Linked DNA regions of Ruegeria pomeroyi DSS-3. Each later gene encodes a partner of the first gene's protein in a complex. Links are inferred from orthologs where the notes say so. Each region holds a gene or a part of one and is shown in the gene's direction. Other genes may lie near its edges. The genes, in order: dapF and SPO_RS18160.

The links.
Region 2: the proteins of dapF (region 1) and SPO_RS18160 are in contact, whole or in part, in a solved structure (PDB 5YGU), measured with the Escherichia coli proteins. The link is inferred for Ruegeria pomeroyi DSS-3 from one-to-one orthologs.

What each region holds. Positions count from the first base shown.
Region 1 is NC_003911.12:285,958-300,934, reverse strand. The notes cover bases 5,202-8,131. They hold dapF (diaminopimelate epimerase), read left to right. Parts: upstream 5,202-6,211; coding sequence 6,212-7,051; downstream 7,052-8,131. Other genes in these bases: mtaB (tRNA (N(6)-L-threonylcarbamoyladenosine(37)-C(2))-methylthiotransferase MtaB), read left to right, coding at 7,048-8,131; SPO_RS01425 (YHS domain-containing (seleno)protein), read left to right, coding at 5,202-5,485. In the rest of the region: SPO_RS01465 (uracil-DNA glycosylase), read right to left, coding at 1-89; SPO_RS01460 (hypothetical protein), read left to right, coding at 170-763; SPO_RS01455 (aspartate carbamoyltransferase catalytic subunit), read left to right, coding at 835-1,770; SPO_RS01450 (hypothetical protein), read left to right, coding at 1,767-2,291; SPO_RS01445 (hypothetical protein), read left to right, coding at 2,276-2,662; pyrC (dihydroorotase), read left to right, coding at 2,659-3,948; glycerol-3-phosphate 1-O-acyltransferase PlsY, read left to right, coding at 3,948-4,559; SPO_RS01430 (hypothetical protein), read left to right, coding at 4,556-4,831; more of SPO_RS01425, read left to right, coding at 5,012-5,201; more of mtaB, read left to right, coding at 8,132-8,304; SPO_RS01405 (helix-turn-helix transcriptional regulator), read right to left, coding at 8,384-8,905; SPO_RS01400 (cytochrome b/b6 domain-containing protein), read right to left, coding at 8,902-9,468; SPO_RS01395 (PepSY domain-containing protein), read right to left, coding at 9,475-9,729; SPO_RS01390 (cytochrome c1), read right to left, coding at 9,952-10,815; petB (cytochrome b), read right to left, coding at 10,834-12,162; petA (ubiquinol-cytochrome c reductase iron-sulfur subunit), read right to left, coding at 12,175-12,738; and 3 more genes. UniProt on the Escherichia coli protein: Involved in the succinylase branch of the L-lysine biosynthesis and in the biosynthesis of the pentapeptide incorporated in the peptidoglycan moiety. Catalyzes the stereoinversion of LL-2,6-diaminopimelate (L,L-DAP) to meso-diaminopimelate (meso-DAP).
Region 2 is NC_003911.12:3,786,868-3,801,840, reverse strand. The notes cover bases 7,571-10,496. They hold SPO_RS18160 (RNA pyrophosphohydrolase), read left to right. Parts: upstream 7,571-8,753; coding sequence 8,754-9,239; downstream 9,240-10,496. Other genes in these bases: SPO_RS18150 (MarR family winged helix-turn-helix transcriptional regulator), read left to right, coding at 10,189-10,496; SPO_RS18155 (EamA family transporter), read right to left, coding at 9,197-10,105; SPO_RS18165 (NADPH-dependent 2,4-dienoyl-CoA reductase), read right to left, coding at 7,571-8,620. Also shown: pheS (phenylalanine--tRNA ligase subunit alpha), read left to right, coding at 1-173; SPO_RS22955 (hypothetical protein), read left to right, coding at 154-600; SPO_RS18200 (sulfatase-like hydrolase/transferase), read right to left, coding at 609-2,267; SPO_RS18195 (LysR family transcriptional regulator), read right to left, coding at 2,460-3,365; SPO_RS18190 (AEC family transporter), read right to left, coding at 3,515-4,429; SPO_RS18185 (DUF4399 domain-containing protein), read left to right, coding at 4,574-5,014; SPO_RS18180 (NIPSNAP family protein), read left to right, coding at 5,093-5,416; SPO_RS18175 (antibiotic biosynthesis monooxygenase family protein), read left to right, coding at 5,413-5,757; SPO_RS18170 (hypothetical protein), read right to left, coding at 5,823-6,452; more of SPO_RS18165, read right to left, coding at 6,593-7,570; more of SPO_RS18150, read left to right, coding at 10,497-10,698; SPO_RS18145 (adenosine kinase), read right to left, coding at 10,804-11,790; nth (endonuclease III), read right to left, coding at 11,787-12,431; SPO_RS18135 (cysteine hydrolase), read right to left, coding at 12,483-13,127; SPO_RS18130 (MarR family winged helix-turn-helix transcriptional regulator), read right to left, coding at 13,129-13,578; SPO_RS18125 (methylated-DNA--[protein]-cysteine S-methyltransferase), read left to right, coding at 13,700-14,551; and 2 more genes. UniProt on the Escherichia coli protein: Master regulator of 5'-end-dependent mRNA decay.

The sequences.
Region 1 (14,977 bases):
GGCGCATCCAGGATCGTCTCGGTCACGCCCAGTTCGACCTGCCATTGCAGCAGGGCCAGCGCGGTATGAGGGTCAAGTGCCGATTCCATGCCCCCAATCTAACCTTCCCTGCGGCAAGGGAAAGCGGATTGGGCTGGACAGCCCGCGCGACGGGGTCGAGCATGGGGTCATGTCCCGCGTCCACCTCTTGCTGTTGTCCGTTCTGCTCTGGCTCTGCGCCGCGGTTTCCGCGAGCGCCGCGACCGGCGATTGCCCGCCCGGAACCTTGCGGTGTGGCGCGACAAGCTGTTGTTCGGGGGCGCAGACCTGCTCCTGGGACGGCTACTGCATCCCGCTGGGCGCGACCTATTGCGGCGGTGGTCGCTCGTGCGGCCCGTTCGAGCAATGTGTGGCGGGTGGTACCCAATGCGCGCCCAGGGACACAGGCAGGTGCCAGACCGGCCTGACCTGCGGCCCCGGCATGACCTGCACCGCCAGCGGCAGATGCGTTCCCGCCACCACGCGCGATCTGGACCTCCCCATAAACACACCCTGCAAGGATGGGCGGGTCTGCCCGGCAGGCACCCAATGCCTGCCCGGCGGCGGGTGCAGCCGTGTCGGCTGGTATCTGTGCGAAGAGACCGGATCGCAATGCCGCCCCGGCTTCAAATGCTCGGCCGAACGGGGCTGTGTCCCACTCAAGGCTGTCGATTGCGGGCAGGGAAAATGGTGCAAACCGGGCGAGATCTGCCTGCCCGAGGGCGGCTGCGCCCCGGTCGAATGAGGCGAAGGGCCGTATTGCCCCCGGCCCGCACGCTTTCTATAAGCGGCGCAATCGCCTGACCGGAGCCGCCCATGTCATTTGCCCACCGACACCTGCTTGGCATCGAACAGCTGTCTCCCGCCGATATCACCGCCATCCTGGACCTGGCCGAGACCTATGTGGCCCTGAACCGGCAATCGGCCAAGCATTCCGACGTGCTGTCGGGGCTGACCCAGATCAACATGTTCTTTGAAAACTCCACCCGGACGCAGGCCAGTTTCGAACTGGCGGGCAAGCGGCTGGGCGCGGATGTGATGAACATGTCGATGCAGGCCAGCTCGATCAAGAAGGGCGAGACCCTGATCGACACCGCGATGACGCTGAACGCCATGCATCCCGACCTGCTGGTGGTGCGGCATCCGCATTCGGGCGCTGTGGACCTGCTGGCGCAGAAGGTCAATTGCGCGGTGCTGAACGCGGGCGACGGGCGGCACGAACATCCGACACAGGCGCTCTTGGATGCGCTGACGATCCGCCGGGCCAAGGGGCGGCTGCACCGGCTGAACATCGCCATCTGTGGTGACATCGCGCACAGCCGCGTGGCCCGCTCGAACCTGATCCTGCTGGGCAAGATGGAAAACCGCATCCGCCTGATCGGCCCGCCGACGCTGGTTCCCGCCCAGTTCGCCGAGTTCGGCGCCGAGGTCTATGACGACATGCGCGAGGGGTTGAAGGACGTCGATGTAGTGATGATGCTGCGCCTTCAGCGCGAGCGGATGGATGGCGGTTTCATCCCGTCCGAACGCGAGTATTACCACCGTTACGGGCTGGATCGCGAGAAGCTGGGGCTGGCCAAGCCAGATGCCATTGTGATGCATCCCGGCCCGATGAACCGGGGGGTCGAGATCGACGGAACACTGGCCGACGATATCAACCGCTCGGTGATCCAGGAACAGGTGGAAATGGGTGTCGCCGTGCGCATGGCCGCGATGGAGCTGCTGGCCCGCAACCTGCGAGAGGCCACATGACCCGGCTTGACGTTTCCGCAACCGAACACGGCGTGATCCGGCTCTATTCCCTCGACATGCGGCCCGAGGAGGCGCGGTTCCTGCAAGAGCCGGGCGCGGTGGCGCAGTTCCTTGGGGTCGAGACGCTCGACATGGATCATGTCGAGGTCTTTCCGGTTGCTGATCTCGAAGAACTTGGCCTTGACGGGTATCTGGCCGAGGGGTTGGGCGTGCCCGAGGACCAGTTCGACCGTGCCGCGCTGCGGGCGCGCACCGGCTGGGTGCTGATGCTGCGCAGCCGGGCCTTTGGCGGGCGGGCGCTGGACCTGCCGCTGCCCGCGGTGATGACGCTGATCGGCACCTATCGCGAGGCCGGGACCGATTGGTCCGGCACCCTGATAAAGACCGCCAGCGCCCTGCCCCATTCCGCGCCCCGCCTTTCTCCGCGCGAGGCACGGCGCAAGGCACGCAATATCGGCTTCACCATGTTTGCCATCATCATGTCACTGATCATCGCGGGGCTCGCATGGCTGATCCTGTGATCCGCTTTGTTGCAGACCGGCAGGCCTATCTGCGCAACCACACGTGGATGGCGGCAATCGCCATGGGCGGCGCCATGGCGGTGCTCTGGGCATTGGGCAATCCCTATATCTGGACCGGCGCCCCTGCGGGTCTGGCCGCGATTGCCCTGCGCGGCTGGTATCTGGCGTCCGAGGAACTGGCGGTGGTCTGGGAGATCTCCGAGGACACGCTCAGCGGGCCCGGCCCCCGCGTGCCGCTCAGCCAGATCGAGATTGTGCGCACCATGGGCAGCTATGTGCAGGTGATTACCAAGGGCGGTGACAAGCACCTGATCAAGTACCAGGCGGATCCGGCCGCCACCAAGGCCGCCATCGAAAGGGCGATGACATGAGCAACATCCTTTTCACCAATGCCCGGCTGATCGATCCCGAGGCCGGCACCGACCGGATCGGCTGGTTGCGTGTCACTGGGGGCCGGATCGTGGCAACCGGCGAGGACAGCCCGCAAGGGCTGGAGGAGCCGCCTGCCGAAACCCTCGATTGCGGCGGCAAATGCCTGGCCCCCGGTATCGTCGATATCGGGGTCAAGGTTGGCGAGCCGGGCGAGCGCCACAAGGAGAGCTACAAGTCGGCAGGACAGGCGGCGGCGGCGGGCGGTGTCACCACCATCATCACCCGGCCCGACACCAATCCGGCCATCGACACGCCCGAGGCGCTGGAATTCGTCACCCGCCGGGCACAGGCCGATACGCCGGTCAACGTGCTGCCGATGGCGGCGCTGACCAAGGGACGGCAGGGCCGCGAGATGACCGAGATCGGGTTCCTGCTGGATGCAGGCGCGGTGGCCTTCACCGATTGCGACCATGTGGTCACCAATACCAAGGTGTTTTCCCGCGCTCTGACCTATGCCAAATCCTGCGGCGCGCTGGTCATCGCCCATCCGCAGGACCCGGGGCTGAGCGAGGGGGCGGCGGCCACCAGCGGCAAGTTCGCGGCGCTTTATGGCCTGCCCGCCGTCTCGCCGATGGCGGAACGGATGGGACTGGATCGCGATATCGCCCTTCTGGAGATGACGGGCGCGAAATACCACGCCGACCAGATCACCACCGCACGCGCCCTGCCCGCGCTGGAACGCGCCAAGAAGAATGGGCTGGACATCACCGCCGGAACCTCGATCCACCATCTGACCCTGAACGAGCTGGATGTGTCGGGCTATCGCACCTTTTTCAAGGTCAAACCGCCCCTGCGCAGCGAGGATGACCGGCAGGCGGTGATCGAGGCGGTGCGCACCGGCCTGATCGACACGATCAGTTCCATGCACACACCGCAGGACGAGGAAAGCAAGCGGCTGCCCTTCGAAGAGGCCGCAAGCGGCGCGGTGGCGCTGGAAACGCTGCTGCCCGCGGCACTCAGGCTCTATCATGCCGGGCAGCTGGATCTGCCCACCCTGTTCCGCGCCATGGCGCTGAACCCGGCGCGGCGGCTGGGGCTGGCGTCGGGGCGGCTGGGCGCGGGCGCGCCCGCCGATCTGGTGCTGTTCGACCCGGATGTGCCCTTTGTGCTGGACCGGTTCACGCTGAAATCGAAATCGCAGAACACCCCGTTTGACGGCCAGCGAATGCAAGGTAGGGTGCTGGCGACCTATGTGGCCGGACAGGCCGTTTACCGGAGAGACTGATGCCCGCTTTCGACACACCGGCGATGATGCTGATCCTCTGGGCCGTGATCGGTTATGGCCTGGGGTCCATCCCTTTTGGCCTGATCCTGACCCGCGCGATGGGGATGGGGGATCTGCGCCAGATCGGCTCGGGCAATATCGGCACCACCAATGTACTGCGCACCGGCAACAAGGGGGCGGCGGCGCTGACCTTGCTGCTAGATGGCGGCAAGGGCGCCGTCGCGGTGCTGCTGGCGCGCGCCTTTGCCGGAGAGGACGCAGCGCAGGTGGCGGCGCTGGCGGCGTTTGTCGGCCATTGCTATCCCATCTGGCTGGGGTTCAAGGGCGGCAAGGGGGTTGCGACCTTTCTGGGCCTCTGGCTGGCACTGGCCTGGCCCGTCGGGGTCGCCTGTTGCCTGAGCTGGCTGGCGGGGGCGGCGGTGACGCGGATCTCGTCCATGGGGGCACTGGTGGCGGCGGCCAGCTCGACGTTCTGGCTGGTACTTCTTGATCAGGGCGCGGGCTTTGTGCTAGGCATCGTTCTGACGCTGATGGTGTTCTGGCGCCACCGGGCCAATATCGCGCGGCTAAAGGCCCGCACCGAACCCAAGATCGGTCAGAAATCGGCTTGAACCTTCAGGAACTTGCGCTCGCCCGATTGCGGGACTGGCCGCTAGGCACCACAATCGGCCTGTCCGGTGGGCGGCGTTATGCCGTGTCCAAATCCGCATACGCGAGCGGCAGATCCATCAAGCTTGTCGCGACCGAGCTGGGTGGCACCGATTACATCAGCCTCAACCTCTACGAGCTGGCCCAAGCCCCGCGCCTGGCCCCCTGCGAAATGCCACTGGCCAAGGTGCTGGCCTTTCTGAGCGAGTTGCGCCCCGAGGGGAAACAGGCCTGATCACGGGCCGACCCGTGACCGCTCACCAGATCAACACGACCGGTCAAAAAGAGTTGCTTTGAACGTGAACGACCCACCACCCAAATCGGGGTCACCACGGTGCAATTACGCCGTGCGGGATCAAAGGGACCCTATCGCGCATCAATCGCCAAGGGCCCAACAACGCGAAAGGCACTTAGAATGAACACTCTCAAATCCTTCATCGGCGGCGTCGCCCTGTCGCTGACGCTGGCCGGTTCGGCCATGGCAGCCGGTGTCGACCTGAACGCCAGCTCGACCGGTCTGGCACTGCAAGGCTATGACCCGGTGGCCTATTTCACCGTGGGCGAAGCCACTGAAGGCGACTGGAAGATCACCGCGGTCTATGATGATGCTACCTATCGCTTTGCCAACGCCGAGAACAAGGCGACGTTCGAGGCGAACCCGGAAGCCTATCTGCCGGCTTATGGCGGTTACTGCGCCTTTGGCGCCGCGATGGGCTTCAAATTTGATGGCGACCCGGACAACTGGAAGATCGTCGACGACAAGCTGTACCTGAACCTGTCCGACGAGATCCAGGCCAAGTGGGAAGAGGACGTCCCCGGTTTCATCGTGAAGGCCAACGCCAACTGGACCGACATCGCCGACAAGGCCCCGGCCGAACTGCAAAACTGAGTTCGCCCCAGAAAGTGAGAACGGCGGCAGAGCGATCTGCCGCCGTTTTCCGTTCGGGCAGGGGCAACCATTCCCGGTGTGTCAGCCCATATCCGGCACTGGATTGAGGCCGCTACAGGACCAGGACTCTCGGCCGGTAAAGGACGGTTGCAGCCGGCACGCTTGCTGAGAGGAAGACCTTTGGGCATCTATCGTATCGAGTTGCGGCCGGTCGCCACTCCTTCAGCCCGCTGAACATGATCTCGATCGCTGCCCAGCGGTGCATTTGTGGCAATCGCACGAGAGAGGCGATTGCGCAGCTGGTCGCATAGGCATGAACGATTCAGGGATTGAGAAACTGATCGCCTGCCCCAATGGCAAGCGCAATTTGGCGAACCTTCCCAAGAGGTTCGTCAAATCCAACACTAGACCCAAGCAGGGAAAGGATAGTTTATGAGAAGTGGTGAGCCGTGCAGGATTCGAACCTGCGACCCACTGATTAAAAGTCAGTTGCTCTACCAACTGAGCTAACGGCCCACTCTCTTGTCCGGTCTTTCGACCCGTGGCGCTCTCTAAGCCAATTCACCGATGAGGTTCAAGAGCTTATTTGCACCTCGCGTCGCTTTCGTTTCCGGCGTGTCCGGCGACCCGATAGGCGGCCTAATTAGGCAGGTGGCAAAGGGGGGTCAACCCCCTTTTTTGCCGAAACCGCGCGGCAGGCTGGATTAAGTGTTCCCGCAGCGTTATATGCCCGCCATGACACAGCAGAGTACCGGTATGACCTTCATGAAGATGCACGGGCTGGGCAACGATTTTGTCGTTGTCGATGCGCGCTTGCATCCGGTGCGCATTACCGGGGCGCTGGCCCGGGGAATCGCGCATCGCCATCTCGGCGTGGGCTTCGATCAGCTGGCAGTGATCGAGCCGGGCAAGGGCGATGCCCATCTGGTGTTTTACAATGCCGACGGTTCGACCTCGGCCGCCTGTGGCAATGCCACCCGCTGTATTGCACGGCATCTGATGGACGAGACCGGCAAGACCGAGTTGCACCTGACCACCGACCGTGGCGATCTATATGCGCGCGACGCGGGCGATGGGCTAACCTCGGTCAACATGGGCGCGCCGCAACTTTTGTGGCACGAGATCCCGCTGGCCGAAGAGATGGATACGTTGGAACTGCCGATCGAGGGTGGCCCGACCGCCACCGGCATGGGCAACCCGCATTGCACCTTTTTCGTTGCGGATGCCGAGGCGATTCCGCTGGCAGAGTTCGGTGCGCGCTACGAGCATCACCCGCTCTATCCGCAGCGTACCAATCTGCAGGTGGCGCAAATCACCGGCCCCGACCGTATTCGCATGCGGGTGTGGGAGCGTGGCGTCGGCATCACCCTGGCCTCCGGCTCCTCTTCCTGCGCCACGGCCGTGGCCGCCGCACGCCGGGGCCTGACGGGGCGCAAGGTGCAGATCGACCTCGACGGCGGAACCATCTGGATCGACTGGCGCGAGGACGGCGTCTGGATGACCGGCCCCACCATGCATGTGTTCAGCGCCACGCTGACGCCCGAATTCCTGGCCAGCCTGGGATGAGCGCGCCCAAGTTCACCACGCTCGGCTGCCGCCTCAACGCCTATGAGACGGAAGCGATGAAGGAACTGTCCGCCCAGGCCGGGCTGGATAATGCCGTCATCGTCAACACCTGCGCCGTCACCGCCGAGGCCGTGCGCAAAGCCCGTCAGGAAATCCGTCGCCTGCGCCGCGAGAACCCCACCGCGCGGCTGATCGTCACCGGCTGCGCCGCCCAGACCGAGCCCGAGACTTTCACCGCCATGGCAGAGGTCGACGCGGTGATCGGCAACACCGAAAAGATGCGGCCCGAAACCTGGAAGAGCATGACCGCCGATTTCATCGGCGAGACCGAGGCGGTGCAGGTCGACGACATCATGAGCGTGACCGAAACCGCCGGTCACCTGATCGACGGCTTCGGCACCCGTTCCCGCGCCTATGTGCAGGTGCAGAACGGCTGCGATCACCGCTGCACCTTCTGCATCATTCCCTATGGCCGCGGCAATTCGCGCAGCGTTCCGGCGGGCGTGGTGGTGGACCAGATCAAGCGGCTGGTGGATCGCGGCTATAACGAGGTGGTGCTGACCGGAGTCGACCTCACCTCCTGGGGCGCCGATCTGCCCGCACAACCGAAACTGGGCGATCTGGTGATGCGCATCCTGCGGCTGGTGCCCGACCTGCCGCGCCTCAGGATCAGCTCCATCGACTCGATCGAGGTGGACGAGAACCTGATGCAGGGCATCGCCACCGAACCCCGCCTGATGCCGCATCTGCATCTCAGCCTGCAACATGGCGACGACCTGATCCTGAAACGGATGAAGCGCCGCCACCTGCGCGACGACGCCATCCGCTTTGCCGAAGAGGCCCGCCGCCTGCGCCCCGAGATGACCTTCGGCGCCGATATCATCGCCGGTTTCCCGACCGAGACCGAGGCGCATTTCGAGAACTCGCTGAAGCTGGTCGATGACTGCCACCTGACCTGGCTACATGTCTTCCCCTATTCCCGGCGCGAGGGCACGCCCGCCGCCAAAATCCCCAGCCAGGTGAACGGCAAGATCATCAAGGAGCGCGCCGCCCGCCTGCGCGCCGCAGGCGACAGGCGCGTGGCGCTGCACCTTGCCGAACAGGTCGGCCGCAGCCACCGCATCCTGATGGAAAGCCCGCACATGGGCCGCACCGAGCAATTCACCGAAGTGCATTTCGACACGCCCCAGCCCGAAGGCCAGATCGTTACCACCACGATAACCGGCACCTCAGGCAACGCGCTGACCGCGTGACAGCGCCCTTGGGCTTCTTTCTGGTCAGAAATACTCCGGGGTGAATTGCCCGCAGGGCAAGAGGGGCAGCGCCCCTTCCCTAATCCGGATCAGCCAGCAGCTCTTCCATGAACAGGCTGAGGAACTGGGTCCGCCCATCGACCCCCGCCTTTGCATAGATCGCCGCCGATTGCGCCCGCACAGTTCCGGCAGCCCTTCCCCGGACGGTGGCAATGCTGTCATTGTCCAGCCCCTTGAGGATCATCAGCGCCACATCGCGCTCCGCAGGTGTCAGCCCCCAATCGGCAAAGAAGCCCTCGATCACCTCGGCCATCTCGCCTCGTGCCGCGCGCAGGGTGGTGGTGACGCGTTCCATCCGCATCAGCAACTGGCGCAGCTCGTACATCAGCACGCCCAGCCCGATGCACAGAACCAGCGCCACGCTCCCCTCCAGCCAAAGGTGGGTGCCCGTGTCGTCATTCCCGGCGCGCAGATCGGCCAGCACATCACCGATGAAGAACAGGGCGCACAGGGCCTGCAACACGATCATCCAGGCCAGGATCGCGGCCCGGCGCTCATCCGCGTCGCCGGGCCGCATCAGGGGGCGGAGCCATGGGGTCATCCGTCCAGCCGTTCCGCTTGTATCCGCTTGCGCCCTGTCACCATCGCGCGGGCCAGCGGTACGCCGGTGCGCCATTGGTCAAACAGCACACCGCCCACATGCAGTGCCACCGAGAACATCAGCCAGCCAAAGGCAGCCTCGTGCAGCTCTTCGACCCAGTCGACGCCAAAGAACGTGACCGTGCCCATCATGATGCCCGTGGCGCTCAGCGCCAGCAAAGTCAGCCACAGGTTATAGACCATCAACGCCCCCAGGGGATTATGCGACAGGTGAACCTTGCGCTCGCCCCGCAGCATCGCCCGAAGGTGCCCCAGCGCAGCAGCGGGGCTGGGTGGGAAGGCGGAGAAGCGCGCCGGTTTCGGCCCAACGATACACCACAAGAGCCGCAGCACAACCAGCGCCAGCACGCCATAGCCGACCTGCTCGTGCAGTGCACCATCGGGATCGGTCAGCGCACTGTTGACCAGCACGCCCAGCGCCACCCCCCAATGCGTCAGCCGCACCAGCGGATCCCAGACGCGAATCTCGCGGGCGCCTTCACGCCCACCCGGAGTCCCGGCCATCCGTCGTCACTCCATCTCGATCTTGCTGATCTTGCCGGTCTTGGGGTCGACATAGACCTCGGCCATCTTGCCGTCCTTGACCACATAGGCCTCGATCTTGCCGTCCTCGTCCTCGATCTTGCGGACGTCGTAGCCCAGGTCTTTCAGGCTGGTGCGGATCTCGTCCGGGGTGCTGCCCAGCTGGGTGTCGGTGGTGAGATCAAGGGCCAGAACCGGACTGGCGGCCAGGGCGAGTGCGGCGATCAGGGCAAAGGGTTTCATGGGACATCTCCTGAAGTTGCGACAGGCGGACCATCCGCCGTCTGTCCCGAAACTGGCCATGCACCCGGCCCCGCTGCCATGGGAACGGGGCTTACTGCGCCTAAATAAGCGCCTGCTGATGGGTCTGAACGCTCGCCGCAACTGCAGTCACGTCCAAAAAAGCCAAAAGAAAACCCCCGCACCGGGGTGCGGGGGTTTTCGAAACCAAAGTGCAAAAGCAGCTTAGTGCTTCTTGCCCTTGTGCGGCGCCCAGAGGCGCTTGTTGGTCAGGTACAGCATGCTGGCCAGAATGGTCAGGAAGATCACGCCGACCAGACCTGCCTGCTTGCGGGCCATCATCTTGGGCTCGGCCGCCCACATCAGGAAGGCCGACACGTCAGCCGACATGTGGTGCAGGTCGTTGGCATGACCATCTGCAAACTCCACCTGCTCATCCGAGATCGGCGGCGCCATGGAGATCCAAGAGCCCGGCGCCTTGCGGCCGATCTCGACGCCTTCGTCGTCGAAAATCTTGCATTCGTCCGGATAGCCGCCAGGGGCGAAGGCCACGTTGTAATAGCCGTCCATTTCCTCGGGCGCACAGGCGGGCGGGTCTTCGTAGCCAGTGAGGATCGAGAAGATGTATTCCGGGCCGCCCATGCCGCGCACCAGCTGGTTTACGCCGGTGCCGTAGGGACCGTGGAAGCCGGCCCGCGCCTTCGCCATCAGCGAAAGGTCGGGTGCGCCGGCGCCAGTATTGGCCGGGAAGTGATCGGTCGGGATCGCCGGACGATCGTCTTCCAGTTCCGGGTCGTAGACCGAGAAGGTCTCGGAGGCATAGGCGCGGACCTGTTCGTCGGTCCATCCGATGCCACCCTCGTCGCCCAGCGTGCGCAGCGGCACGTATTTCAGGCCGTGGCAGGCAGCGCAGACCTCGGTATAGACCTGAAGGCCGCGTTGCAGCTGGTTCTGGTCATAGGTGCCAAAGGGGCCTTCGAACGAGAACTGGAAATCCTCGATATGCTGCTCACCGCCACCTGCCGCATGGGATGCGACAGGAGCAAGCGCCAGGGCAAAAGCGGCACCGATTGCAAGTTTCTTGAACATGAGTTCCGGTCCCTCTTCTTACTCGGCCGGAGTGGCGTCAGACGCCGTGCCGTAGTGCGCGTTGAAGTCTTCCTCGATCGTGGCCGGCTGCGGCAGCGGCTTCTCGATCACGCCCAGGATGGGCAGGATCACGAAGAAGTAGCCGAACCAATAGGCCGAAGCGATTAGCGAGAAGGATGCATAGGGTTCTTCCGCTGGCATCGCGCCCAGCCACATCAGGGCGAAGAAGTCGATGATCAGCAGGTAAAACCACCATTTGAACATCGGACGGTACTTGCCCGAACGCACCGACGAGGTGTCGAGCCAGGGCGCCAGCGCCATGGCCAGGATCGCGCCGAACATCGCCAGCACGCCAAAGAACTTGGCGTCGATGATGCCGCCGGTCACAAAGCTGGCGATCTGCACCACCCAGACTTCGGAGGTGAAGGCACGCAGGATGGCGTAGAACGGCAGGAAGTACCATTCGGGCACGATATGCGCGGGCGTCACCAGCGCGTTGGCCTCGATATAGTTGTCGGGATGGCCCAGATAGTTCGGCATGAAGCCGACGATCGCCCAGAAGATCACCAGCACGATGGCCAGCCCCACCAGGTCCTTGATCACGAAATAGGGCCAGAACGGCAGCGTGTCCTTCTCGGCCTCGGCCTTCGATCCGCGACGCACCTCAACACCCGTGGGGTTGTTGTTGCCGGTGGTGTGGAAGGCCCAGATATGCACGATGACCAGCGCCGCGATGACGAAGGGCAGCAGATAGTGCAGCGAGAAGAAGCGGTTCAGCGTGGCATTGTCCACGGCGGGCCCGCCCAGCAGCCAGGTCTGGATCGCCTCGCCCACAAAGGGGATGGCGCCAAACAGGCCAGTGATCACGGTTGCGCCCCAGAACGACATCTGTCCCCACGGCAGCACATAGCCCATGAAGGCGGTGCCCATCATGCAGAGATAGATCAGCATGCCGACGATCCAGGTGATCTCGCGCGGGGCCTTGTACGAGCCGTAGAACAGGCCGCGGAAGATGTGGATATAGACGGCGACAAAGAACAGCGAGGCGCCGTTTGCATGCAGATACCGCAGCATATAGCCGCCGTTCACGTTGCGCATGATATGCTCGACGCTGGCAAAGGCCATGTCGACATGCGGCGTGTAATGCATCACCAGCACGATGCCGGTGACGATTTGCAGCGCCAGGCAGAAGGCCAGGACGATGCCCCAGATCCACCACCAGTTCAGGTTCTTGGGGGTGGGGATCATGATGGTGTCATAGATCAGGCCGACGATGGGCAAGCGGCTGTTCAGCCACTTCTCTGCGCCCGTCTTCGGTTCGTAATGGTCGTGCGGAATACCGGCCATGAGCGCGCTTCCTTATCCCAGCTTGATGGTGTTTTCGTCGACGAACTCTGCAACCGGAATGTGCAGGTTCTCGGGCGCGGGACCTTTGCGGATCCGGCCAGAGGTATCGTAGTGCGAGCCGTGGCAGGGGCAGAACCAGCCGTGGAAGTCGCCGGCGCCGTCGCCCAGCGGCACACAGCCCAGATGGGTGCAGACACCCATCATCACCAGCCATTCGCCGTTTTCGTCCAGCGAGCGGTTTTCGTCACCGCCATCACCGCCACCACTCAGGTTGGGGTTGCGGGAGTCGTTGTCGATCAGATCGGACAGATCGACCGCGCGGGCTTCGTCGATCTCGGCCTGGGTGCGGCGGCGGATGAACACCGGCTTGCCCAGGAACTTGACGCTGATCTGGGTGCCGACCTCGACACCGCTGATGTCAACGCGAATCGACGACAGCGCCTGAACATCCGCCGACGGGTTCATCTGGTTGACCAGCGGCCAGACAGCGGCCCCGGTGGTTACGACACCTGCGCCAGCCGTGGCGTAGTAGAGGAAATCTCTGCGGGTGCCTTCGTGATCTTCTGCGTGGGACACGAGGTTTTCTCCGATTCCAGCGCCCGGGTCCGGGCAAACATGCATGTGCACCGCAGATAACTACGGTGACTCAACGCGGGTATCTATCCGGGAGAAATCGGTTCGTCCAGCGGTCATAGGCGCGCAGGACGCCGCAGAACCCAATTCATGTCGCCATGGTGTCACACAATTTCAAGTCCCGTTGATACCGAAACAGGCACCGTTACCCTGCCGGAGGCCGGGTTGCCATCATCGAGGGGCGCGATTCGAAGCCGGCGAACCAGGCGGCCAGCGCCGGGTGCCCCTCCCGCCAGCCACGGGCATCATGCCGCAGGTCCAGATACCCCAGCGCGCAGCCCACCGCGATCTGACCCATGTCGAGCGGGCCGCTCAGATGCGCCATCCACCGCTCTTCCAGCGCGCTGCAAGCGCGGGCGATCTTGTCCCACTGGCTGTCGGTCCAGCTGTCCCAGCGCTTGTCCTCGGGGCGCAGCCGGGCCTCGTATGTTATCAGCAGGGCGGCATCCAGCATCCCGTCGGCCAGGGCCTCCAGCGTCAGCACATCCCAGCGCCGGGCGCCATCGGGATAAAACCCCGCCCCGCCCCGCGCATCCAGATAGGCACAGATGACCCGGCTGTCGAACAGGGTCGGGCCATCGGGCCGCTCGAGCGCGGGCACTTTGGCCAGGGGGTTCTTGCCCACCAGCGCTTCGGCCGGGGCAAGCGGCGTGCCGCCGGCGGTGTCCAGGTCTACGTCATCCAGTTGCCCGGATTCGTGCAGCAGGACCATGACCTTGCGCACATAGGGCGAGGTCGGGCTGTAATAGAGCTTCATCGCATGTTCTCCCTGTTTCTTTGTCCGTGCGGTCTGATCCGCGATCATCTTTAGTGGTATTCCGCGCGCTGCCGGGTTCAAGCCCCCCGCATCAATACGGCCAACGTTTCCAGCTCGGTGCCGATGGTGCTTGCCGCAACCCCCTCGGCCGCACCCATCCGCGCCGCCTCGGGCTTGTTCTGCCCCAGCTTCCAGGTGCCCTGTACATCTGAAACACGCATCCGGCAGGGCACGATCATACGCAACATCCGATCAAACGCACCGGGTGTCATCTTGGCACGGGTCCAGGCGGGCTTGGGCAAGAGCTGCTTCTCGAACCGGGCCGAGAGACGGTCCAGCAGGCCCGGCAACTCGCTCTCGGGCCGCAGATCCAACTCACCCGCCAGATGCACCGCGACATAGTTCCAGGTCGGCACCAGGTCCGCCACCCCGTACCAATCGGGCGAGATATATCCGTCGGGCCCGCTTACGGCGATCCGCGCCGGGAGCGGCGATTTGAGTGCCTGCACGATCGGGTTGGAACGCACCAGATGCAACTCGACCTCGCTGCCATCGCCGGACACCAGAAACGGCACATGGCTGATCAGGGGTGCGCCGTCCACCGCCACGGCCAGCACGCCAAAGCCCCGGTCGCGGGCAAATTCCAGATTACGTGCCACGCTTTCGCCGCGAAATGCCGGGTTGGGATGCATGATGGCCCTCCTGTTGCACCGATTTCGTCTTGCAGCGGCGAACGCTCCTTGGCAAGCTCCGTGTCGTTCTCAGGGCGGGGCGAAATTCCCCACCGGCGGTATGCGGGGCTTGATCCCGCCAGCCCGCGAGCGGCCCCGGCCCACGTCCGGGGTGTCAGCAGATCTGGTGAGAGACCAGAGCCGACGGTTACAGTCCGGATGAAAGAGAACGCACGGCCAGGCCACGCCTCCGCGTGTGCTCGTCCGTTCGTGATCGCCTTGGGTGACGTGTCAAAACACAAGGAGATTACGATGACACACACCCGCTATGCCTTCATCAAGGCCAACTGGCATGCCGATATCGTCGATCGCGCGCTCGAGGGGTTCCTCGAGCTCATCCCGCCGGAACAGGTCGACGTCTACGACGTGCCCGGCGCGTTCGAGATGCCGCTGCTCGCCCGTGACCTTGCCCAGACCGGGCGCTATGCCGCCGTGGCCTGCGCCGCCTTTGTCGTCGACGGCGGCATCTACCGGCACGATTTCGTCGCCCAGGCGGTGGTCGACGGGCTGATGCGCGCGGGGCTCGATACTGGTGTTCCGATCCTGTCGGTCTCGCTGACCCCGCACCAGTACCAGGAAACCGATCACCACAACGCCATCTTCCGCGCCCATTTCGTGGACAAGGGACGCGAGGCCGCCCGCGCCGCGCTTCAGATCACCGCGACCCGTTCGAAACTGGCGCAAGCGGCCTGAT
Region 2 (14,973 bases), 3.5 Mb from region 1 along the record:
ACCCGGATGTCTATCAGGGCTTTGCATTCGGCATCGGCATCGACCGTCTGGCGATGCTGAAATACGGCATCCCCGACCTGCGCGCATTCTTCGATTCAGACCTGCGCTGGCTGCGCCACTACGGCTTTGCCGCGCTGGATATGCCGAACCTGCATGGTGGGCTTAGTCGGTGATTGCTTCTTGGGTTCCAATAGTAACAGCTTTGATCGCAATAGTCGGCGGCGCAGTAGCTTATGGAATCAAAAGCGCGTGGATCGTCGAGAGTCTCTCAATGAACGCCGTCGAAGTGTATACCAACGGTTTCTAGAGGCTCTTTTTGATCACGTCGAATTTAGAACAGATGAAACTCGTCGAGCGTACGACCGCATCAAATGTGAGTTGCTGCTTGTCGCATCTGATCGAGTTTTGAAAGAGCTGCCAATGGTTCAGGAGGCATCGACTATGGATATGAACGCGCTTGGGCCAGAAGACGTTCATAACCGTGTTTCTGCGCTGTTCAAGGCGATGCGCAAAGACAGCTTTGAAAGAACCGAAATTGAGGGTTGGGGTTTCGAATACCTTGTTCCTATTGGGAAGCCTACGCCCGTGAATGGACGCTAGCGCAGCTCTCACCCCTTCAGATAGTCCTTGTAGGGCCTTGCCTTGCGGTCGCGGTATTTCACGGTCAGTTCCAGCGGCGTCTCGTTCTCGTCATAGATGCCCAGCACGATCCCGCGTTTGCGGGATTTGGTGCGCATGGCGATCAGCTGTTCCTCGCTGCGAGTGGTGCGTTGCGACTGGCGGCGGGTCCAGCGGAACAGCTTGTCATACATCCCGGCTATCACATCGGCATGGGCCGGGTCGCCGCCCAGATCGACCAGTTCCTGCGGGTCGTTCTTCAGGTCGAACAGCATGGGGCGCGGGTCGGCCTCGAAATGGATCAGCTTCCAGTTCTTGTCCGCCACCATGAACATCACCGCCTGCCGCACCGAGATGTCGTTCAGATGCGCAATCGGTGAGGCCGAGAAATCGTATTCGCAGATCACATGATCGCGCAGCGTATGGTCGCGCGCGCCGTGCAGGATCGGGATCAGGCTTTCCCCTTCGAGGATATGCATCGCCGGTTTTCCGCCTGCCGCCTCGACGAATGTCGGCGCCAGGTCGATGCTTTCGACCAGCGCGTCGCAGACGCTGCCCCGGGTCGCGTCGGCCTCGGGGCGCGGGTCATAGATGATCAGCGGCACCCGGGTCGAGGCATCGTGGAAAAAGGTCTTTTCCCCCATCCAGTGATCGCCCAGGAAATCGCCATGATCCGAGGTCAGGACAATCATCGTGTCCTGCATGCGCCCGGTGTCCTCGAGCCATTTGAAAAGCCGCCCCATCTGGTCGTCGGCCTGTTTGATCAGCCCCATATAGGCGGGGATCACCGCATCGCGCACCTCTTGCCGGGAGAAGGCCTCGCCCACCTTGGTGTCCATGAAGGCCTTGAACAGGGGATGGGCGTTCTGCCGCTCGCTGTCGCTGCGCACCACGTCCTGCACATGTTCGGGGCCAAACATGCTGGCATAGGGTTCGGGCACGATATAGGGCCAGTGCGGTTTGATATAGCTCAGGTGACAGCACCACGGGCCGGTCTGTTGCTCGATGAACTCCATCGCGCGGGAGGTCAGATAGGGGGTCTCGCTATCCTCTTCGGCGATATTGGCGGGGCGGGTCGCGTTTTTGAGGAACCAGCCCGATTGCACATTGCCCTCGTCGTCCAGCCCGGAATTGGCAAAGTCGTGCCAGGGGTTGTCGCTCTCATAGCCCTTGGCGCGGAGGAACTTGTTGTATTCCTTGGCGCCATCGGGGTCGTAATAGCCATCCGGCCCCTCGGGCAGCATGCCGTCGTCGCGCTCGAACACGTCGAACCCGCATTCGGCCACCCGCGCCCCGATCAGCGAATCCGGCTCCAGCCCCAGCCGGGCCATACCTTCCTCGTCCGCGCGCATATGGGTCTTGCCCACCAGCCAGCAGCCCATGCCGGCGGCGCGCAGGTGATCGCCCATGGTCATCTCGCCCACCTTGAGCGGGATGCCGTTCCAGCTGGCCCCGTGCGAATGCACATAGCGCCCGGTATAGGTGCTCATCCGGGACGAGCCGCAGATCGGTGATTGGATATAGGCGCGGTCAAACCGCACTCCCTTTGCCGCCAACCGGTCGATATGGGGCGTGTTCAGGGTCTTGTGGCCGTAACAGCTGAGGTAATCCCAGCGCAGCTGGTCGAACATGATGAACAGGATATTCATGGGCGCGCCCCTTTGTCGTCAGTGCAGGTCAGAGACCTGAGCCAGCCTCGCATGCGCGCAGTCTAGACAGGATGCGACGGAATGGAAGAGAGCTGGCGATCTGCCCTTGTCCGCATCCCGGAAGAGCGCAACGAAAAAGCCCCGCGACGGGCGCGGGGCAGGTATCTTGCCAAGGGAAGCAAGCGGGGAGAATTACCAGTTCATCGGTCCCTTATCCGCAAAGGAATGGACCAGGAAATCAATGAAGGCGCGCACCTTGGGCTGGGTGAACCTGCCCGGCGGATAGACCGCATAGATGCCCTGCACCTCGTCGGGCAGCGAAGGCATCGCATCCTCGACCAGCCCCTGTTCCATCGCTTCGGCGAACAGGTAGCAGGGCAGATAAGCGATCCCCAGACCCGAAATGGCGGCGTTCAACAGCGACTGGCCGTCATTGACGCTCAGCCAGCCGGCGGTGCGGACCTGCCGCTTCTCGCCCGAAGGCGCAGTCAGCTTCCAGACATTGCCCGAGGCCTGGCTGGAATAGTGCAACAGCTTGTGTTCGTTCAGGTCGTCGATCTTTTGCGGGTGGCCGTATTTCTCGAAATACTTCGGGCTGGCGATCATCCGTTTGGTGGTCTCGGTCAGCTTGCGGGCACGCAGCGTGCTGTCTTCCAGCTCGCCGATCCGCACTGCCATGTCGAACCCTTCCGAAATCAGCTCTACATACCGGTTGTTCAGCACCATGTTCACGGTGATGTCCGGGAACTCGGCCAGGAAATCCGACAGGACCGGCGAGAGGTGATTGACGCCGAAATCGGTCGCAACCGAGATCCTCAGCAGCCCCGAGGGCGCCGATTGCATCGAGGTGACCAGCGCATCGGCCTCTCCGGCGTCGTTCAGCACCCGGCGGGCGCGGTCGTAATAGGCCAGGCCGATCTCGGTCGGCGACACCCGGCGGGTGGTCCGGTTCAGAAGCCGGGCACCCAGGCGTGCTTCGAGACTGGAAACATGTTTGGACACCGCGGATTTCGAGATGCCCATCTTCTTTGCCGCATCGGTGAATCCGCCCTGGTCCACGACATTGGCAAAAGCTTCCATTTCTGTCAGTCGGTCCATGCTCGGTTCCTCGGCTGATTGATCTTGCTTGAGGATCACTTATCCGGGCAGATCTGGGCGAGAACGGGGCAGAGCTGGGATAATATCGGGGTTTTGTCGCGGATCGTTTGCGGCGGGGAAACAGGGAAACAATCCGGACAGACGCGCAGCTACCCTTGGAAACCTAGACCGATCAGATAGATCCACAGGGGCAGCGTCACGGCGCTCAGCAGGGTGGATTGCGCGATCAGCGTGGCGACCAGCCTGCGGTCGGCACCAAAGCCCGAGGCCAGCACATGCGCTGCCGACGCCGTCGGAAGGGCCGCGAACAGGATCACTACTGCGGCCAGACCGGGCTCGGCCCCCAAGAGGCCGCACAGCAGCCAAGCCAGCGCCGGGGTCAGCACCAGCCGCACCGCACAGAGATAACCATTGAACAGGTCCAGCCGGGTCAGGGCGCGCCAGTCCATCGTTGCGCCGATCGACAGCAGGGCGATGGGAATGGCCGCTTGCGCCAGCATCTGCGCCGGAGCCAGGATCGGGTCCGGGATCTTGTACCCCGACAGGCCCACCCCCACCCCGGCGACCGAGGCCAGCAGAAACGGGTTCAGGGCAACCCTTTGCACCGTGGCCCTGAGCGACAGGTTGCCGCCCCGCGACAAAGCCGAAACCGCCAGCAGGTTGGCCACCGGAACCGCCATGCCAATGGCCACCGCCATCTGGCCGACATCGGCCAGATGCAGCGTTGGCACTGCGACAAAGGCCATGGCGGTGTTGAATCGCCAGCTGGTCTGCCACGCACCGGCAAAATCGAGAAACCGTTCCGGCCCGAACCGGCGGGCCAGATAGCCCAGCATCAGCGCCAGCCCCATCACCGCCCAGACCGCCGGGCCAATGCGGATCACATCCTGCACTGCAATCGGCCGGTTGCAGGCGGCAAAGAACAGCAACGCCGGAAACAGGATCTCGAAATTCAGTTTGTCCAGCCCCTGCCAGGCGCCGGGCGTCAGACGGCCCCGGACCATGCCGCCCAGACCAACCATCAGAAAGCTGGGCACCAGCCCCATCAGGATTGTCGCGATCATGCTTGCCTCGCTGCCCCCTTAGACACGCGCGACCTTGCGCTGCCAGGGGGCATTACACAAGTCTGTGTCCTTGCAATGCGTGTTCGATTTCGAACCCGTCATCGCGTAGAATAGGGCCAGTGTCTCAGCAACGAGGACCCGGTTATGAAAAACATACTGACGGCCATTGGAATCGGATTTTTGGCAACCGCGGCCCTTGCCGGAGGTGACACAGCCGCCAATCCCGAGGCGCGCGTCTACTTCGCAAATCTGGCCGATGGCGATACCGTCTCCTCGCCGGTCACGGTGATCTTCGGCCTCAGCGGCATGGGCGTCGCGCCCGCCGGGACCGAGGCCGAGAATACCGGCCACCACCATCTGCTGGTAGATCGCCCGCCGATGGGTCAGGGGGCCGACGGCGCCGAAGAGCTGACCTATGCCCTTCCCGCCGATGACAACCATCGCCACTTCGGCAAGGGCCAGACCGAGGTCACGCTCGATCTCGCCCCCGGCAAACACACGCTGCAACTGGTGATGGGCGATTATACCCACGTCCCCCACGCCACCCCGATCATGTCCGAGGTGATCACGATCGAGGTCAAGTAAGTCGCACAGTTCGGCCCGGGCCGAACCATTGCGCGCCGCGCCCGTCCTAGGACGGGGGTCCAGTTGAAAGGACCCCCTATGCTGACCTGTATCATCCGCTATCACATCGACCCGACCAAACGGGCCCAGTTCGAGCGCTATGCCCGGACCTGGGGACAGGCGATCCCGCGCTGCGGTGCTGACCTGATCGGCTATTACGCCCCGCACGAAGGGTCATCGACCTTGGCCTATGGCATCTACAACATCCCCAGTCTTGCCGAATACGAGGCCTATCGCACCCGTCTCGTCGCCGATCCGCTGGGGCGGCAGAACTACGACTTCGCCCAATCCGAGAAGTTCATTCTGCGAGAGGACCGCACCTGGCTCAAACTGGCCTCGGCGCCACATGGAGGACAGACATGATCGCCGTCATTTTCGAGGTCGAACCCGCCCCAGGGCAACAGGAGGCCGATCTCGACCTCGCAGGCCGGATGCGCGCCCTGCTTGACGATATGCCGGGCTTCATCTCGGTCGAACGGTTCCAGAGCCTCACCAATCCCGGCAAGCTCTTGTCGCTCTCGTTCTGGGAGGATGAAGAGGCGGTTGCCCGCTGGCGCCAGCTGACCGCCCATCGCGGCGCGCAGACCCGTGGGCGCGAGGCGCTGTTTGCGGGATACCGCCTGCGCGTCGCGGGTGTGATCCGCGATTACGGGATGCACGAGCGGGATCAGGCGCCCGAGGACAGCCGTGCCCGCCACGGCTAGAGCGGCCGCAGCCAACGCAGCAGGCGGGATAGGCAGCAGGGGGCGCGGTCCGATCCGTGTGGCGGTCAATCGCCCCCGGCATCGGTGCGCAGCTTGCCCAGCACCACGGGCGAATACTGCGCCGTCCCACCGGGCCCGAACACATGTTTCTGGATGCGCTCGAAGGCGTTCAGATAGGTTGTGTACGAGGTCAGGTCGACCTCGCTCGGCGCAGGCAGCATGTCGCCCAGCGCGCCGGTGAAGCCGCGCACGCTGATCTCCATCTCGGCGCGCGACAGGCCCAGCTGCGCCTCGGCGGCGATATTGGCCACCGAGACCTGCGCTTCGGACTTGAAACTGCTGGCCTCGATCTTCAACAGAACCGCAACGCCGATTTCAACCTGTTGGCCGTCGATGGTGCCCACCATAAAGGATTTCGCCTCCTGCAGCACCCCCACCGACTTGCCGCTGGCCTGGGCGCTGAACAGGCTGTTGAACCAGCTGACCTTGCCACCGGCCTCGCGGGTAAAGGCCACCGCGCGCACATAGTGCTGATCCAAGGCCACCGGGTCGCCCGGCTTCAACCCGTTTTCGCCGCCCAGACCAAGGCCCAGCCCCTCGGTCTGCGGAGCACCGGTATCATTGGTGCGGAAGCGATAGCCCGAAAACAGGGGATCGCTGGCTGAGAGGGGTTCATAAAGCGCGTTTTCCGACATGAGAATCCAATCCTTGCAACCAATGGCTGAACACTAGCACAAGACCTGAAAAGCGCAAAAAGGCTTTGCCCCTTCATTCCGCCCCAAATCCTCCCGCCGGAGGCGGAGATTTTTCGTCGAAAAATCTCTCCCCGCCCGGATCAGAAGGTCAGCGCCAGGCGGGTGCCCTGGTTGATTGCGCGTTTGGCGTCCAGCTCGGCGGCCACATCGGCGCCGCCGATGACGTGGCAATGCACGCCCTTGGCCTCCAGCGCATCTGCCAGCGACCGGTCGGAAATCTGACCGGCACACAGTACCACCGTGTCGCAGGCGATGAGCGTCGGGTTCTCCCGCGCCTCGCCAAAGCTGATATGCAGGCCCTCGTCGTCGATCTTCTCGTAGTTCACGCCGCCCACGAAACTGACGCCCTTCATCTTCAGCGTCGCGCGGTGGATCCAGCCCGTTGTCTTGCCCAGATCCTTGCCATGCGCCTTGGCCTTGCGCTGCAGCAGCGTCACCTCACGTTCCGGCTTGCCCGGTTGCGGCCCCTCGGGCGCAAGCCCCGAGCGGTGCTCGGCCGGGTCGCTCACGCCCCATTCCTTCATCCACTGCGGCAGGTCGATTGTCGGGCTGTGGCCCTCTTCCAGCAGGAATTCGGACACGTCGAACCCGATGCCGCCCGCGCCGATCACCGCGACCCGCTTGCCCACCGGCTTCTTGTGGCGCAGCACGTCAATATAGCTCAGCACATTGGCCCGGTCTTGTCCCGGGATCGCCGGATCGCGCGGGCTGACGCCCGTGGCGATCACCACCTCGTCAAATCCGCTCAGATCACCGGCGCCAACCGCCTTGCCCAGTTTCAGGGTCACACCCAGATCGGCCAGCATCACCCGGTACCAGTCCACGAGGCCCCAGAACTCTTCCTTGCCCGGCACCTGCTTGGCCATGTTCAGCTGGCCGCCGATCTCGTCCGACTTGTCGAACACGGTCACCGCATGGCCGCGCTGGGCGGCGGTGATCGCGGTCGACAGGCCCGCCGGACCGGCGCCCACGATGGCAACCTTCTTGGGTGCCGCCGCCTTCGCCACCACCAGTTCGGTTTCATGGCAGGCGCGCGGGTTCACCAGGCACGAGGTCAGCTTGCCGCTGAACGTATGGTCCAGACAGGCCTGGTTGCAGGCGATGCAGGGGGCGATGCGGTCGCCCTGTCCCGCCGCCGCCTTGTTGACGAAATCCGCATCCGCCAGCATCGGGCGGGCCATCGACACCATGTCAGCGCAGCCCGTTGCCAGCACCTCCTCGGCCACTTCGGGCGTGTTGATCCGGTTCGAGGTAATGACCGGGATCGACACCTGCCCCATCAGCTTTTTCGTGACCCAGGCAAAGGCCGCGCGCGGCACGCTGGTGGCAATCGTCGGAATCCGCGCCTCGTGCCAGCCGATACCGGTATTGATGATGGTGGCCCCGGCCTTTTCGATCTCTTTCGCCAGCTGCACCACCTCGTCAAAGGTCGAGCCGTTGGGGACAAGGTCGATCATCGACAGGCGGTAGATGATGATGAAATCGGTACCCACAGCCTCGCGGGTGCGGCGCACTACCTCGATCGGCAGACGCATCCGGTTTTCATAGGACCCGCCCCAGCGGTCGGTGCGCTTGTTGGTATGGGTGACCAGAAACTGGTTCAGGAAATACCCCTCCGACCCCATGATCTCGACCCCGTCATAGCCCGCCTGCTGCGCCAGCACTGCGGCATTGACGATATCGGTGATCTGCTTCTCGATCCCCTCCTCGTCCAGCTCGGTCGGCGGGAACGGAGAGATCGGCGATTTCACCGGCGACGGCGCCACGCATTTCGGCCCATAGGCATAACGCCCCGCATGCAGGATCTGCATCGCGATCTTGCCGCCCGCCTCGTGCACCCGCGCGGTGACGATGGAATGGTTCGCGACATCCTTGTCGCTGGTCATCATCGACGCCCCCGGCAGGACAGAGCCTTCCATGTTCGGACCGATGCCGCCGGTCACCATCAGCGCCACGCCACCCCGCGCGCGGTCGGCATAGAATTCGGCCACCCGGTTCCAGTCCTTGGTCTCTTCCAGCCCGGTATGCATCGAGCCCATCAGCACGCGATTCTTCAGCGTGGTAAAGCCCAGGTCGAGCGGGGCAAGCATGTGTGGGTACGCAGTCATCGAAATTACTCTCCCTCGGATTTGACGGGCAAGATCACCCTAGCCCGCGCGCCTGTCACGCGAAACCCGACGTCACCCCCTTTGCCGCCGTAGCGTCGCTTGTTAGACAGGGGCAAATCAAGGAAGGGCCCCCATGACTCCCGAAGAGATTGCCGCGCTCCCCTATCGCCCTTGCGTGGGTGTGGTCCTGATGAATGGCGATGGTTTCGTCTTTGTCGGCCAGCGGATGGATCAGAATACCGATGCCTGGCAGATGCCCCAAGGCGGGGTGGACGAGGACGAGGACCCCTTCGAGGCCGCCCTGCGCGAGCTGTGGGAAGAGACCGGCGTGACAGCGGATCTGGTCGAGATGGTCGCCGAGACCGACGGTTGGCTGCCCTACGACCTGCCGCATGATCTTGTCCCGCGTATCTGGAAGGGGCGCTATCGCGGGCAGGAACAGAAATGGTACCTGTTCCGCTTTCTGGGCCGCGACGATCAGATCGACCTGGAAACCGGCCACCCCGAGTTCAGCCGTTGGAAATGGCAGGATCCCGACCGGCTGGTGGCCGAGATCGTGCCATTCAAGCGTGACGTCTACGAACGTGTCGTTGCGGCTTTTGCCCCGCATCTGGGCTGAACCAAGTTCGACAGGCGGGAGGCGCCCGGCGGGCGCTGCCCGATCCAGACCGCGCCCAGCACAATGACCGCGCCCAACCCCTGAACCGGGCTCAACGCCTCGCCCAGGGCCAGCCAGCCCAGGATCACCGCAGTCAACGGGCTGAGGATGCCCAACAGCGAGACCGCCGCCGGTTCGATCCGGGCCAGACCACGAAACCACAGGATATAGGTCAGCGCTCCACCGATCAGGCCAAGCCAGGCCAGCGCCGCCAGATTGGTCAGGCTCAGGCCGGGCCAGTCGGGCGCGGCCAGCCAGGCCACCGGGATCAGCAGCAGGCCACCGGCGGTCAGCTGCCAGGCGGTGAATGTGACCAGTGGCACATCAGGCCGCCATTTGCGGGTTAGCACCACTCCCACCGCCATCGACAGCGCACCGCCCAACCCGGCCAGCACCCCCACCGTGTCCAGCCGCGCCTCGGGCCCCAGCAGCAACAGTGCCACGCCGACAATCCCCGCCAGCGCCGACAGAACCGCGCCCAGCCGGATCTGCGTCCCCAACGCCACCGCCGAGAGGAACACCACCAGCAGCGGCTGTACCGCGCCCACCGTCGCGGCCACCCCGCCCGGCAGGCGATAGGCGGCGACGAAAAGCAGCGACCAGAACACCGCAAAGTTCAGCGCGCCCAGGATCAGCAGTCGCCCGATCCAGCCGCGCGGCGGCAATTTGCGCACCAGCAGCATCAGGAGCAGCCCGGCCGGCAGCGCTCGCAGCAGCGCCACGACAAAGGGCGAATGCGCGGGCAGGAACTGGGTGGTGACGAAATAGGAGCTGCCCCAGATGGCCGGGGCGATTGCGGTCAGGGCGATATCTGTTGTCCGTGACATTGGGGGCCTCATCTAATTATCTTGACGTCGAGATAACATCATTTATCTTGACGTCAAGATAAATTCTCGAAATAACCCAGAACATGGACCATGTAGACGTTATCATCCGGCAATGGGCGGCCGAGCGCCCCGACCTCGACACGCGGGCCATGGCGGTGATTGGCCGGGTGGCGCGGTTGTCCATGGCCTATACCCAGGGGATGCAGAGAACCTTTGGCCGATACGGGCTCAACCCGGCCAAGTTCGACGTTCTGGCCACGCTCCTGCGCTCGGGTCCGCCTTATGCGCTGTCGCCCGGCGCGCTGCTCGATACGACCATGGTCGCCTCAGGCACCATGACCAACCGGATAGACCGGCTGGAACAGGACGGGCTGGTCGAACGCCGCAAGAACCCCGAGGACAGCCGCAGCGTGATCATCGCGCTCACGCCCAAGGGGCAGGCGCTGATCAACGAGATGATGGCCGCCCATGTGGCGACACAATCGCAGCTCCTCGAGGGGCTGACGGCAGAGGAACAGGAGGCGCTGACCACCCTGCTGGCCAAGGCGCTCAACAGCGCCGAGACCTCAAACAGCCACGCCGATCAGGCATAGCCGGACCTCCTGAGGACGCCCGACGCCTGCTTCTTTCTGGTCGGAAATACTCCGGGGTGAATTGCCCGCAGGGCAAGAGGGGCAGCGCCCCTCCCCAGCCCGAACTCAGAGCAGCCCGTTTTCCTTCAGCAGCTCGACCATGTTCGCCTCGGGGCGCGGGCCGATATGGCTGATCACCTCGCGGGCGCAGATATTGCCGATCCGGGCGCAGGTCTCGTAATCGCGCCCCGTCGCCATGCCGAACAGAAAGCCCGCGGCGAACTGGTCGCCCGCGCCGGTGGCATCCACCGGCACCACCTTTTCCACCGGCACGTCGATGCGCAGCGTGCCGTCCATCACCGTCACCCCGTCGCCCGAGCGGGTGCAGACCACCAGCGGACAGATGCCCGAGGTCAGCATCAGCGCATCGTCCAGATGGTCGGTCTCGAACAGCGACTGGATCTCGGCCTCGTTGCCGATCACGAAATCCAGATCGTGCTGGATCAGTGACAGGAAATCGGCGCGATGCCGGTCGACGCAGAAGGGATCGGAAATCGCGATCCCCGCCTTGCCGCCCGCCGCGCGGGTCGCCCGCGCCGCCTCGCGAAAGGCCGATTTCCCGGCGTCATGGTCGAAGAGGTACCCTTCGAGGAACATCAGCTTGGCGTTGCCCGTCACTTCTTGTGGCACATCCGCCGAACTCAGCGTGGTCGAGATGCCCAGATAGGTGTTCATCGACCGCTCGCCATCGGGCGAGACAAAGATCATCGAGCGCGAGGTCGCCAGTTCCCCCGCCACCGGCGGGTTGACAAAGTCGATACCGCCCTCGTTCATCGCATCGGCATAGAAATGGCCCAGCGCATCGTCGCGCACCCGACCGATAAATGCCGTATCCAGACCCAGCGCACCCGCGCCCGCGATCGTGTTGGCGACCGAGCCGCCCGGCGTCTGCACCCGCTCCTTCATCGAGGCATACAGCACCTCGCCGCGCTCCTGCTCGATCAGCTGCATGATGCCTTTCTCGATCCCCATCAGGTCGAGAAAACTGTCATCGGCTTGCGAGATCACATCGACAACGGCATTGCCGATGCCAACGACATCGTAGGTCTTCATAGGGTCTTGTCCTCGAATTGGCACAGATCGCGGATGAGGCAGGTGCCGCACATCGGCTTTCTGGCTTTGCAATGGTAACGGCCATGCAGGATCAGCCAGTGATGCGCATGTTGCTGGAAATCGGCCGGGATATTGTCTTCGATGGCGCGTTCGACCGTGTCCACATCCTTGCCCGGACAGATGCCGGTGCGGTTGCCGACGCGAAAGATATGGGTGTCCACGGCCTGCGCCGGGATGCGCCACCACATGTTCAACACCACATTGGCAGTCTTGCGCCCAACACCGGGCAGCGATTGCAGCGCGGCGCGTGAATTGGGCACCTCGCCGCCATATTGTTCGACCAGGATGCGGCTCAGCTTGATCACGTTCTTGGCCTTCTGACGGAACAGGCCAATGGTCTTGATATGCTCGGTCACGCCCTCTTCGCCCAGCGCCAGCATCTTTTCCGGCGTGTCGGCGATCTTGAACAGCTCGCGCGTGGCCTTGTTCACGCCCGCATCGGTGGCCTGCGCGCTCAGCGCGACCGCCACCACCAGCGTATAGGCGTTCACATGCTCCAGCTCGCCCTTGGGTTCGGGATCGGCGGCCTGGAACCGGGTAAAGATCTCGCGGATCGTGTGGTAATCGAGTTGCTTTGCCATCCGGGCCTTAATGCCCTGACAGACCAGCCCCCGCAATTGAAAAGGCAGCGACTAGGCCGCCGTCGCGCCCATTTCCGCGCCGGCTGCCGTCAGGTTCCGCTTCATCTTTGACCATCCAGCGTCATTGGCCGCCAGCACCGCCTTGGGGTCGATCCGCACCGCATAGCCCCGGTTCAGCGCGCCAAACGCGGTGTTCTTGACGCAATGACAGCCATCCAAGCCCGTCAGGATCAGCGTGCCGATCCGGTTTTCCTCCAGGTATCGCACAAAGGCGGGTTCGGAAAACGCATCTCCCATGGATTTCTCGACCTCGACGTCGGGCGCCAGACCCAGGCGCGGGTCCAGCCCGATGCCCGGCGACCCCGCGTTGCCGCGCCCCTGATTGAACCAGCCGTTCAACAGCCGGGCCAGCCCGGCCTTGTACACCTGCCGGACCGCGATCACCGGCATTCCAGTCCGCCGCGCCGCATCCACCGCCGTTCTGATGTTCTCCATGGCGGTGTTCAGCTGTGCAGCCTCCCACACGGGCAGCGCGGTGAAATCGCTCTGCATGTCGATCACCACCAGCGCCGTTCCGGGACGGGTGGCACGCTCGATGACAGGCCCTTTGGTTGGAGTGCCGATCTTCCGGATCTCCAGCAGGACATAGAGTACTGCGATCACGAATCCAGCGGGGATAATCCAGAGAAAGGACATGTCAGGCCTCCTTGGCCAAATCTGCAAAGAAGCGGGTTAGGGCAAGCTGCACCTTGTGATAGGCGGTAAGTTCGACGGACGAGAACCCCTCGGAGAAAAGCGCCAGCTTTGCCATCTCGTCTGCCCGAATCGCGGTGATGATGGCCTCCCCCCTGGGGGTCAGCCAATAGCGGTGCGACCGCGCATGCTCGGGATTGGTACGCCGCTCGATCAGCCCGGCGCGCTGCACCTCTTGCAGGATGCGCGAGATATACTGCCGTTTCATCTGCAACGCGGCGCCCAGTTGCGGCGCCGTCGCGCCGGGGGTCAGTGACAGACCTTCAAGGATGGCGCGCTGCCCGACGGTTACGCCCTCGCGCAAAGTCCCCCGCTCCACCGCCGCCGTGATGTTGCGCAAAAGGGGCCGCGTGGCCTGCACCGCCTGATAAAGCTGATCGGTTTCATGTGTCATGCCCACAGTACTCGGCTAGTCCTGTTGATTCGTCAACTAAGTTGACAAATATTTGCACAGGTTCCGGGTCGCGACAACGGCGCCCGCGCGCTACTCTCCAGTTCAGACAAAGAGGTGCGACATGAACGTTCAGACCACGGAAGAGGGCTATCACTATGGCGTCATCCGCCGCGCGATCGAGCTGATCGACGCGGGCGGCGAGAGCATGCCGCTGGACGATCTGGCAGCCCGGATGAACATGAGCCCCGCGCATTTCCAGCGCATCTTTTCGCGCTGGGTCGGGGTCTCGCCCAAGAAATACCAGCAATACCTGACGCTGGGCCATGCAAAGGCGCTGCTGGAGGAACGGTTCACCCTGTTGGAGGCGGCCCAGAATGTGGGTCTGTCCGGCACCGGGCGCTTGCACGACCTCTTTGTCCGGTGGGAGGCGATGAGCCCCGGCGACTATGCCCGCAAGGGCGCGGACCTGACCATCTACTGGGGCTGGTTCGAAAGCCCCTTTGGCCCCGCACTGGTTATGGGGACCGAGCGTGGCATCTGCGGCATCGGCTTTGCCGCCGAGGCCGGCGCCGAGGCCACGATGGAGGATCTGCTGTCGCGCTGGCCCCAAGCCACGTTTGTCGAGGACCCGATGCGCCTGCGCCCCTGGGTGCTCAGCGCCTTTGGTGCGGCCAGTGACCGCCTGGAACCGGTGCCGCTCTACCTGATCGGCGCGCCCTTGCAGATCAAGGTCTGGGAGGCGCTCTTGCGCATCCCCTCGGGCCAGGTCACCACCTATGGCGAGCTGGCCCAATCCATCGGCCAGCCGCGCGCGGTGCGCGCGGTGGGCACGGCGGTGGGGCGCAACCCTGTCAGCTGGCTGATCCCCTGCCACCGCGCCCTGCGCAAATCGGGCGGCCTGGGCGGTTATCACTGGGGCCTGCCGGTGAAACGCGCCATGCTGGCCTGGGAAGCGGCCCGCAGCGAGGCCTAGCGCCAGCGCGCCGCCATCCAGCGCAACAGATGCAACCGCCTGGGCCGTGCCGCGCGCCGGGCGGCAAGCTCTCTCTCGATCTCCCAGTTGCGCAGGTTATGAGGTTCACTCCAACGTTCAAGTTTGCAGGCCATCAGCACATGGTGGTCGCGGCTTGGCATGATCGGTCTCCTGTAACTGCCGGTGTGGCGACCATTCAAGCTGATGCCTGCTGACACCCCGTTGTCAGGGGGATGTGCTAGGGTGTCAGCAGCCAGTCAGAGGGTCTCATGCGCCGTTCCACCCGTTTGTTCGAAATCATCCAGATCCTGCGGGCCGCCACCGTGCCCATCACCGCCGAGGATCTGGCCGCGCGGCTCGAGGTCTCGGCCCGCACCGTCTATCGCGATATCGCGGCACTTCAGGCCATGCGCACCCCGATC